Regions from separate parts of the Streptomyces mauvecolor genome, predicted to be linked through region 4. Evidence: riboswitches for the same ligand, from Rfam matches in the RefSeq annotation. Region 4 holds a riboswitch; each other region holds the start of a gene.
The links. A riboswitch is a leader RNA that binds a small molecule or an ion and turns the genes downstream of it on or off. The one in region 4 is predicted to bind cobalamin.
Positions count from the first base shown of each region.

Region 1: another riboswitch for cobalamin. It lies ahead of ABD346_RS26620 (ribonucleoside-diphosphate reductase subunit alpha); the one in region 4 lies ahead of ABD346_RS07110 (cobalamin biosynthesis protein).
Region 2: another riboswitch for cobalamin. It lies ahead of nicT (Nickel transporter NicT); the one in region 4 lies ahead of ABD346_RS07110 (cobalamin biosynthesis protein).
Region 3: another riboswitch for cobalamin. It lies ahead of ABD346_RS03435 (CbtB domain-containing protein); the one in region 4 lies ahead of ABD346_RS07110 (cobalamin biosynthesis protein).

Region 1 is NZ_BAAASQ010000021.1:271,560-273,738, forward strand. It holds gene ABD346_RS26620 (ribonucleoside-diphosphate reductase subunit alpha) at 1-1,315, opposite strand, end outside; cobalamin riboswitch at 1,443-1,571, opposite strand; partial or broken gene ABD346_RS26625 (Uma2 family endonuclease) at 1,687-2,179, shown strand, end outside.
Region 2 is NZ_BAAASQ010000004.1:366,654-368,832, forward strand. It holds gene ABD346_RS04770 (hypothetical protein) at 116-397, shown strand; gene ABD346_RS04775 (ArsR/SmtB family transcription factor) at 463-837, opposite strand; cobalamin riboswitch at 928-1,125, shown strand; gene nicT (Nickel transporter NicT) at 1,155-2,179, shown strand, end outside.
Region 3 is NZ_BAAASQ010000004.1:71,777-73,955, reverse strand. It holds gene ABD346_RS03445 ((2Fe-2S)-binding protein) at 1-86, opposite strand, end outside; gene ABD346_RS03440 (CbtA family protein) at 83-949, opposite strand; gene ABD346_RS03435 (CbtB domain-containing protein) at 977-1,192, opposite strand; cobalamin riboswitch at 1,233-1,373, opposite strand; gene ABD346_RS03430 (hypothetical protein) at 1,481-1,690, opposite strand; gene ABD346_RS03425 (LLM class F420-dependent oxidoreductase) at 1,835-2,179, shown strand, end outside.
Region 4 is NZ_BAAASQ010000007.1:58,479-60,657, reverse strand. It holds gene ABD346_RS07110 (cobalamin biosynthesis protein) at 1-819, opposite strand, end outside; cobalamin riboswitch at 918-1,056, opposite strand; gene ABD346_RS07105 (hypothetical protein) at 1,158-1,379, opposite strand; gene ABD346_RS07100 (inorganic phosphate transporter) at 1,411-2,179, opposite strand, start outside.

The DNA of each region.
Region 1 (2,179 bases), on a different contig from region 4:
ACAGGTTGGAGGAGTGGACCGTGTGGCCGGGCTCGGCCGTCTGGTTGGCGGTGCGGTTGGAGGCGTCCTTGAACGTCATCCACCCGTTGCCGGTCTGCGCGAGGGTGCGCATCATGCGGCCGTACAGGTCGCGGGCCGGCATGGTCTTCTGGGCGAGCCCGGCGGCCTCGGCCTTGCGGTAGGCGGCGTCGAACTCCTCGCCCCACAGGTCGACGAGCTCGGGCACGTCGGCCGGCGAGAACAGCGACCACTGGCCGTCGGCGTCGACCCGGCGCATGAACTCGTCGGGGATCCAGTGCGCGAGGTTCAGGTTGTGCGTACGCCGCTGGTCCTCACCGGTGTTGTCGCGCAGCTCCAGGAACTCCTCGATGTCGGAGTGCCAGGTCTCCAGGTACACCGCGGCCGCGCCCTTGCGCCGGCCGCCCTGGTTGACCGCGGCCACCGACGCGTCGAGGGTCTTCAGGAACGGGACGATGCCGTTGGAGTGGCCGTTGGTGCCCCGGATCAGCGAACCGCGGCCACGGATGCGGGAGTACGAGAGGCCGATGCCGCCCGCGTGCTTCGAGAGGCGTGCCACCTGGTGGTAGCGGTCGTAGATCGAGTCGAGCTCGTCCAGCGGCGAGTCGAGCAGGTAGCAGGACGACATCTGGGGGTGCCGGGTGCCGGAGTTGAAGAGCGTCGGGGAGGACGGCAGGTAGTCCAGGCGGCTCATCAGGCCGTACAGGGACGCCACTTCGTCCAGGGCGCGGACCGACTCGTCCTCGGCGAGGCCGGACGCCACGCGCAGCATGAAGTGCTGGGGGGTCTCGACGACCTTGCGGGTGATCGGGTGGCGCAGCAGGTAGCGGGAGTAGAGGGTGCGCAGGCCGAAGTAGCCGAAGCGGTCGTCGGCGCCGTCGGCGAGGGCGGCGTCCACCAGCGCGTCGAGGCGGGCGGCGTGGGCGTCGACGAACTCGGCGGTGCGGTCGGCGATCAGGCCCTCGCGGTGGCCGACGGCGACCGAGGCGGAGAACGAGACCGCGCCCTGGGTCGCGGCCTCTTCGGCGATGGTGATGGTCAGGAGGCGGGCGGCGAGGCGGGAGTACGCCGGGTCCTCGGAGATGAGCCCCGCGGCCGCCTCGGTGGCCAGCTCGCGCAGCTCGGCCTCGTCGGAACGGGCGTTGCGGCCCCGCAGCGCGGCGGCGGCGACCCGGCCGGGGTCGGTGTCCGCGAGGTCGGCGGTGAGATCGGTCAGGGTCCGCAGCAACGCGGTCCCCGGGGCATCCGCCAGCTCTTCGGTGATCGCTGAAGCGGGATCCGCAGGGGCGATGGTCACGTGGGGGGCACTCCCTCGCTCGGCACGGGGCCCTTCGGAGGGAGGCGTCGGCGCGCGTCGGGGCAGCCCGAGCGCGTCGTCCACCGGCCCAACCGCGAGGCCCGGACGTCTGGCATCCGGTTCGGTCGACCCGGACGCGCCATCGGCAGGTCATCGGACTCGACCGGCACAAAGACGTACAGGTCATACCGTTGCGGGACAGTTCCGGATTCGAACCGGATTCCCCTGCGGCGACAGCGAGGACGAGCATACATGTGGGGGGCTCCGGATGCGGCAGCCCCCACATGTTGTGTCAGCCGCGATGTGGCGCTCCTGTGACGTACCTCTCCGCTATCGTCGGAGACAGCACCGTCGAGGAAGGTGAGCGAGGCATGACCGTGATGGCCGACCGCCCCCACATGCTGCCCGACGAATTCGAGGCTCTGGCGCGCATAGCAGCCCGCGAGAGGGAGGGAACGCGGCTCGAATTCATCAACGGGGTCATCAGGAGCAAGGCCATCCCGGACGGCGATCACAACCGGATCATTCAGTGGCTGCTCAAGGTCTGCATGCAGGCTCGGCCTGACGACCTCTTCCTGCACCCGGGACAGGGGATCAAGGCGGAGGAATACCGGACGGGGCGCGCCATCCCCGATGCGGTGCTGGCTCATCCGGATGCCTTCGTCGGGCAGGGCGATTGGGTCGACCCGGACCCCATTCTCATGGTGGTCGAGGTGACCTCGTGGGACTCGGACACTCACCGGCGGGACCACGTCGAGAAGCCTCAGGCCTATGCGGAGACGGGCATTCCCGTATACCTGCTGATCGACCGGGCCAAGTGCGAGATCTCCGTCTACAGCGAGCCCGAAGGCCGCCGGTACGCGA
Region 2 (2,179 bases), on a different contig from region 4:
CGCCAGGCTACCCGCGATCCGCCCCCAAAGCCCGGCTGGCCAGGGCCGATTGTCAGTGCCCCCCAGTAAAATTGAAGCAGTAAGTGAGGGTTCCCGACTGCCCAGGAGGATGCCCATGACCGCTGCCGTACTCACCTCGCACGCCCCGAAACAGTTGTCCCTCAAGACCCTTCACAAGGTGCCGCTCCCCGCCGGGCGTCCGCGCGTGTGGTACGAGTCCCACAACCGGCGTCTGAAGGCCATGCGCCTGGCCATCGCCCTGCTCGACACGGGGGTGTACCGGCCGGAGCAGGCGCCGGACCGCACGATACGCACCGTGGCCGCGCTCATCGGAGTGCACCCGCCGTCGGAGACGACCTGCCGGATGGTGCGCGCGCTGATCTACGACGGGCGCTGAGCAGTACCTGCGTCCCGGCCCGGGTCACGCCTTCGGGAAGCCGCAGGCGTGCCCCGGGCCGTTCTTCAACTCCGTGCGTCCGCGCCGTACTCCGCCCCGTACTCGTCGAGGAGGCGCGCGGTCGCCTCGTCGACCACCCGGTAGCGCACCACCCGCCCCTCCTTCTCACCGGCGACCGCTCCGGCCGCCCGCAGCAGCCGCAGGGCCTGCGAGACGGCCGGGTCGCGCATGCCCGTCGCCACCGCCAGATCGGAGACGGCGAGCGGGCCCGCCCGGTGCAGGGCGAGCAGCAGCGCGAGCCGGTTGGGGTCGGCGAGCAGGGAGAACCGGTCGGCCCAGGCCCGTACCCGGCCGGGGTCGCCGATCGCCGCGATGGCGTCGCAGACCCGGTGGCCGTCGATGGTGCGGTGGCCGGCGCGCTCGGCGGGAACGAGATGCATGCGCGCATTTTCGCAGGGCCGTGCCCACGTGGCCCGTGTGATCTTCGATACCTGCACAGGTGTGCAGCTGGGCAGGCAACTTCCCAGCGTCTAGGGTGACGTCGCCGTGGTGTTCGGGAAGACCGGTGCGAAACCGGAGCGGCCCTCGCCACTGTGATCGGGTTCCCCGGGTTCCGGGGAGCCGCCGTCCCCTCGCGACGCCACTGGCCAGGATCCACCTGCCCGGGAAGGCCGGGACCAAGGCACCCGCCCGTCAGCCAGGAGACCGGCCGCGGCATCTCACGAAGTGATCCACGAGGTGCTGGAGCGTGACCCGCATGACCCTGCCCGTTCGCACGTCCCCCGAGACGGGCGCCGCCGCCGTGCCGTCCTTCCACTGGCGGCGCGAGGACACCGTCCGCACCGCCGTCCTGCTCGCGGTGATAGCCGCCCTCCATGTCGTCGCCTTCGGCGTCCTGTTCCTGCTCGTGGCCCCCGAGCACTACGCGGTCGGCACCAAGACGTACGGCATCGGCCTCGGCATCACCGCCTACACCCTCGGCATGCGGCACGCCTTCGACGCCGACCACATCGCGGCCATCGACAACACCACCCGCAAGCTGATGGCCGACGGCAAGCGTCCGGTGTCCGTCGGCTTCTGGTTCGCGCTCGGCCACTCCAGCGTCGTCGTGGTCATGGCGGGCCTGGTGGCCGGCGGCGCCCACCTCGCGGGCACCCTGATGGACGAGGACTCCAGCGCCCACCAGGTGATGGGCGTGGTCGGAACCACCGCTTCCGGCTCCTTCCTCTATCTGATCGCCGCCCTCAACCTGGTCGCCCTGTTCGGCATCCTGAAGGTGTTTCGGGCGATGCGCGCCGGTGCGTACGACGAGAAGGAACTCGAAGCGCACCTGGACTCGCGGGGCTTCATGAACCGCATCCTGGGCCGCTTCACCAAATCCATCTCGCGGCCCGGCCAGATGTACCCGCTCGGCTTCCTCTTCGGCCTCGGCTTCGACACCGCGACCGAGGTCACCCTGATGGTGATGGCCGGCACCGGCGCCGCCGCCGGACTTCCCTGGTACGCGATCCTGTGCCTGCCGCTGCTGTTCGCGGCCGGGATGAGCCTGTTCGACACGCTGGACGGCACGTTCATGAACTTCGCCTACCAGTGGGCGTTCTCGAACCCGGTCCGCAAGGTCTACTACAACCTCACCATCACCGGCCTCTCGATCGCGGTGGCCTTCTTCATCGGCACCATCGAACTGGTCGGCGTCCTGCACGAGAAGCTCGACCTCACCGACCCGGTCAGCGGCTGGATCGCGGACCTGAACCTGGACAACGTCGGCTTCGTCATCGTCGG
Region 3 (2,179 bases), on a different contig from region 4:
TCGGGGGCATGGGTGTGCAGGGCGAAGAACGGCCCGAGCGCGGTGATCTCGCAGATCACCGCGCCCGGCGTCGGAGTGAACGTCATGCAGGGAGGGGAGCCGGGCCCTGCGCGGGGGCTTCGGCGGATTCCCGGCGGGGTTCGAGAAGCCGTTCGGCCAAGGGGCCGAAGAACAGCCCGATGGCGGCCCACAGGAGGAGCTGCGCGGCGACGGAGAAGAAGCGGAAGGAGAACAGCACGTCGGCAGGGAAACCGGGGTAGACGATCGTGCCCTTGGCATCGGTCAGGGGCAGCGGAGTCTCGGTGGCCTGGTTGCCGAAGTTCTCCTTGTTGTAGGCCAGATGCCCGAGTGAGGGCAGGACCAGCATCACGATCCCGATCGCGACGACGAACACCGCACCGCCGATGAGCGTCGCGTTCCAGTTGCCGTAGCGGGCCTGGAGGCGCTTGCCGAGCCAGACCGCCGCCACCAGGAAGGCGATCGAGCACACCACCATGATGAGGTAGAGGCCGCTGCGCTGCCCGATGGTCTCCTCGTGACCGATCGCCGGAGGATTGGCCGGGTACTTGAGGAACGGCACCAGGTACATCGCGAGGAACCCGCCACCGGCCACCACCAGCGCCAGCGTACGGGCGCGCAGGGCGCCGGTCCGGCCCAGGCAGACCGTGTAGGCGACGGCGAAGAGCGCGCCCATGGCCATGCCGAAGAAGATCATGCCGACGCCGAGGCCGACATCGGCCTGAATGGTGCGGCTGAACAGGTCCGGGTCGGCCGCCTCGGCGGGCAGACCGGCGGCCTTGTCGAGCGCTGCCTGGGCGGCGTCGCGCCCGCTCTCGTAGTCGATGGCTTTCGCGATCTGCGGCTCGGCGAAGATCCGTCCGAAGACGAACGCGAGCAGCCCTGCCACTGCGCCGACGAGAACGCCGCGCAGTATCAGCTTTTTTTCCATGTCGAGTTGTCCGTACTTCCGTGTGGGTCAGTGGCAGGGGAAGCCGAGGAAGTGACGCCCGTCGTGGACGAACTCGTGGATGTGCATGTCGTTGCCGAAGACCGAGACGGCCCCCTGGTCGACGCCGATGAAGTAGTAGGCGGCCAGTGCGAGGATCGCGGTGCCGACCAGCCACAGCACCGACTTCGAAACCGGCAGGACGATCGGCGTGGAAGCCGGGCGGGATGTGGAAACGCTGCTCAAGGCGAGGCCCTCCTTCTCGGGATCTTGCGTCCCATGGATGAAACGGGGCGAAGCAACGGATAAGTGTCTGACTCACCGGCCACCCTCGCGGGTGGTCGACTCACAGTGGCGCGACCGTGCTGGAATCTCACCAGCTTCCTTATCTCATCACTACACGTGGAGCATAGGGCTGCCTTCTCGAACGGGTCAATCAAGCCGTTGCCAAGTCCTGGCGGGCTCCCCTCACGACCCTGCCCGTCCATCGTGTCAGCGCCGGCCCGGCCGCGCGATCCGGACGGCTGCGCACCGTCACAGGGGCGGCGCCACCTCGCTCGACGGTGCAGGTTGGGCGGGGTGGGGCGGCGGTTCGGAAGGGAGGTCCGGCTCCGTGTACCCGCGCCGTTCACGCAGGCGGTCCTCGATCGGTTCGGGGGCGCCGAGGAGGCGCTCCTCGTACCGGCCGAGGGCCAGCAGCACCCCAAGGAGCAGCGGCGGGATGAGAACGGCCACTATGACCATGACGACTCCTCGAAGCGGACGGTCTGCGGACCGCGTAGCCCCTGTCGCACACCGGAAGCGTTTCGGCAACCGGTGCGGTCGGGAACCCGCACACGGACAGCGGGCCGATGTTTTCCATCGGCGCAGCACGGTTAGTCGTGAAATATGGTGCAAATCGGCTACACAATGATGACTGAGCAGACGGGTCCGCGCGAACTCGTGGCGGATCTGGTCGCGGCGGAGCGAGCCGGGTTCGACTTCTCCGTCACCTCCGACCACTTCTCCCCGTGGCTGGAGAGCCAGGGGCACGCGCCGTACGCGTGGAGCGTGCTCGGCGCGGCCGCTCAGGCCACCACCCGCATCCCGCTGATGACGTACGTGACCTGCCCGACGCTGCGCTACCACCCCACCGTCGTGGCGCAGAAGGCGGCGACGATGCAGATCCTGTCCGAAGGCAGGTTCCGGCTCGGACTCGGCTCCGGCGAGAACCTCAACGAGCATGTGGTGGGC
Region 4 (2,179 bases):
GCCATTGAGGACCGGCCGGTGCTCGACGCGCCCGGCATAGGAGAGCGTGCCCCCGAGCCGTACACCCAGCGCCCCCGCGAACGCGGCCTCGACCGGGCCCGCGTTGGGGCTCGGGTGCCGGCCGGCATCGGCGCGCCAGGCCCGTACCGCGCCCCTGGTGTCCGGGCCCGCCAGCGCCGCGAGGACCGCGGTGAGGCGGGCGCCCGGCCAGCCCGCCACGTCGTCCAGGCGCGCCGAGGCCCAGCCGTACCTGCGGTATCTGGCCGACTTGTGCCCGACCATCGCGTCCAGCGTGTTGACCGCCCGGAAGCCCACCAGGCCCGGCACGCCCGCGAGCGCGCCCCACACCAGGGCGCCGACGACCGCGTCCGAGGTGTTCTCGGCGACCGACTCGACGACGGCCCGCGCGATGCCGTCCGCGTCCAGGGACTGCGGGTCGCGCCCGCACAGGTGCGGCAGGCGTTCCCGGGCCACCTCGACGTCGCCCGCGGCCAGCGCGCCGCCGATGGCCCGCGCCTCACGGCCGAGCGACGTGCCGCCCACCACCGTCCAGGTGGCGGCGGCGGTCAGCGCGACGGATGCGGCGGGACGGCCCCGTACGGCACGGGAAAGGAGGACGGCAGCGCCCGCGGCGCCGCCCGCGCACACCAGGGTGTGCAGTGCGCCCCGGCCGCGGTGGTCGCGCCACAGGACGCGTTCGACGGCGCCGGCGGCGCGTCCGAACGCGGCGACCGGATGGCCGCGGCGCGGATCGCCGAGCAGGAGGTCGCCGAGGAGTCCGGCCGTGGCGCCGTAGGCGAAGGTGCGATCGGCCCGCATCCGCTCAGCCCGTCAGGGCGTCGCGGGAAGGGCCGGAATGTCTCGACGGGCAGGCGCGCATGGCGGTATGTCCTCACTCAGGGTGTCCGCGCCCTGGTTCGACGTGACCGGCGGTGAGAGTTCCTGGCTCGCGGGGATCACTCCCCGGTGACAGTGGCGGGACCGCGCCGGATTCGCACCGGCTTCCTCTTCTGCCGCCGTAGCTGGCCGGTGCAGTCCACCACGCTGCGAGAACACCCGTCAACTTGCCGTTGACCTGCGGCGCGAGAGAGTGCGCGGCGCCACACGGAACCGCCCTCCGGCGCGGGCCGGAGGGCGGTTCGGGTGATGTCCGTGGGTCAGGCGACGATCAGATAGATCCCGTACGCGACGGCCGCCGCGCAGGCCGCGAAGCAGACGTACGCGCCGGTGCGGGCCAGCGCCACATTGCCGGTGCCGGATGCCGCGGCCTCGTGCTTGGTGAGGCCGACGATGCCGAGGGTGAACAGGCCCACCAGGCCGACGGTCACCACGAGGCTGACGCCGAAGACGGAGCCGAGAGCTGCCCAGTCGATGTGCATGAGGATTCCTTAGCTGTGCCGGAGAACCGGGTCAGACCGTCGCCGGGGTGGGCGGGTCGGCAGGGGCCGCCGGGGCCGGGGCCTGGATCGTGGCCTTGAGGTCGATGGCCGCGGCGGCCGCCGCGGTCGGCGGCGGGGTGACCGCGGCGATCGCGGTGGTGACGACACCGGCGGGCTCGGCCGCGGAGGCCTCGCCGGTCTCGTCGGCGGTGACGTTGTGGTGGTCGACCGGCTGGCGGCGCGACAGCTTCCAGATGGTGCCCGAACCGGCGACCAGGAGGATCGCGACGGCGACGATGCCCCAGGTGCCCTGCTTGGTGAGGAACTCCGCACCCGCGCCCACGAGTCCGGCGGCCGGCAGCGTGAGAATCCAGGCGACGGCCATCCGGGAGGCGGTGGACCAGCGGACCACGCCGCCCTTGCGGCCGATGCCCGCGCCCATGACGGAGCCCGAGCAGACCTGGGTGGTGGAGAGCGAGAAGCCGATGTGCGAGGAGGCCAGGATGACGGTGGCGGCGCCGGTCTGGGCGGCGAAGCCCTGCGGCGGGCGCAGCTCGGTCAGGCCCTTGCCCATGGTGCGGATGATGCGCCAGCCGCCGAGGTAGGTGCCCATCGCGATGGCCAGACCGGCCGAGACGATGACCCACAGCGGGGGGTTCGCGCCCGGGTGCAGCACACCGCCGGTGACCAGGGCGAGGGTGATGATGCCCATCGTCTTCTGGGCGTCGTTGGTGCCGTGGGCGAGCGAGACGAGGCCGGCCGAGGCGATCTGGCCCGCGCGGTAGCCCTTGGCGGTGGCC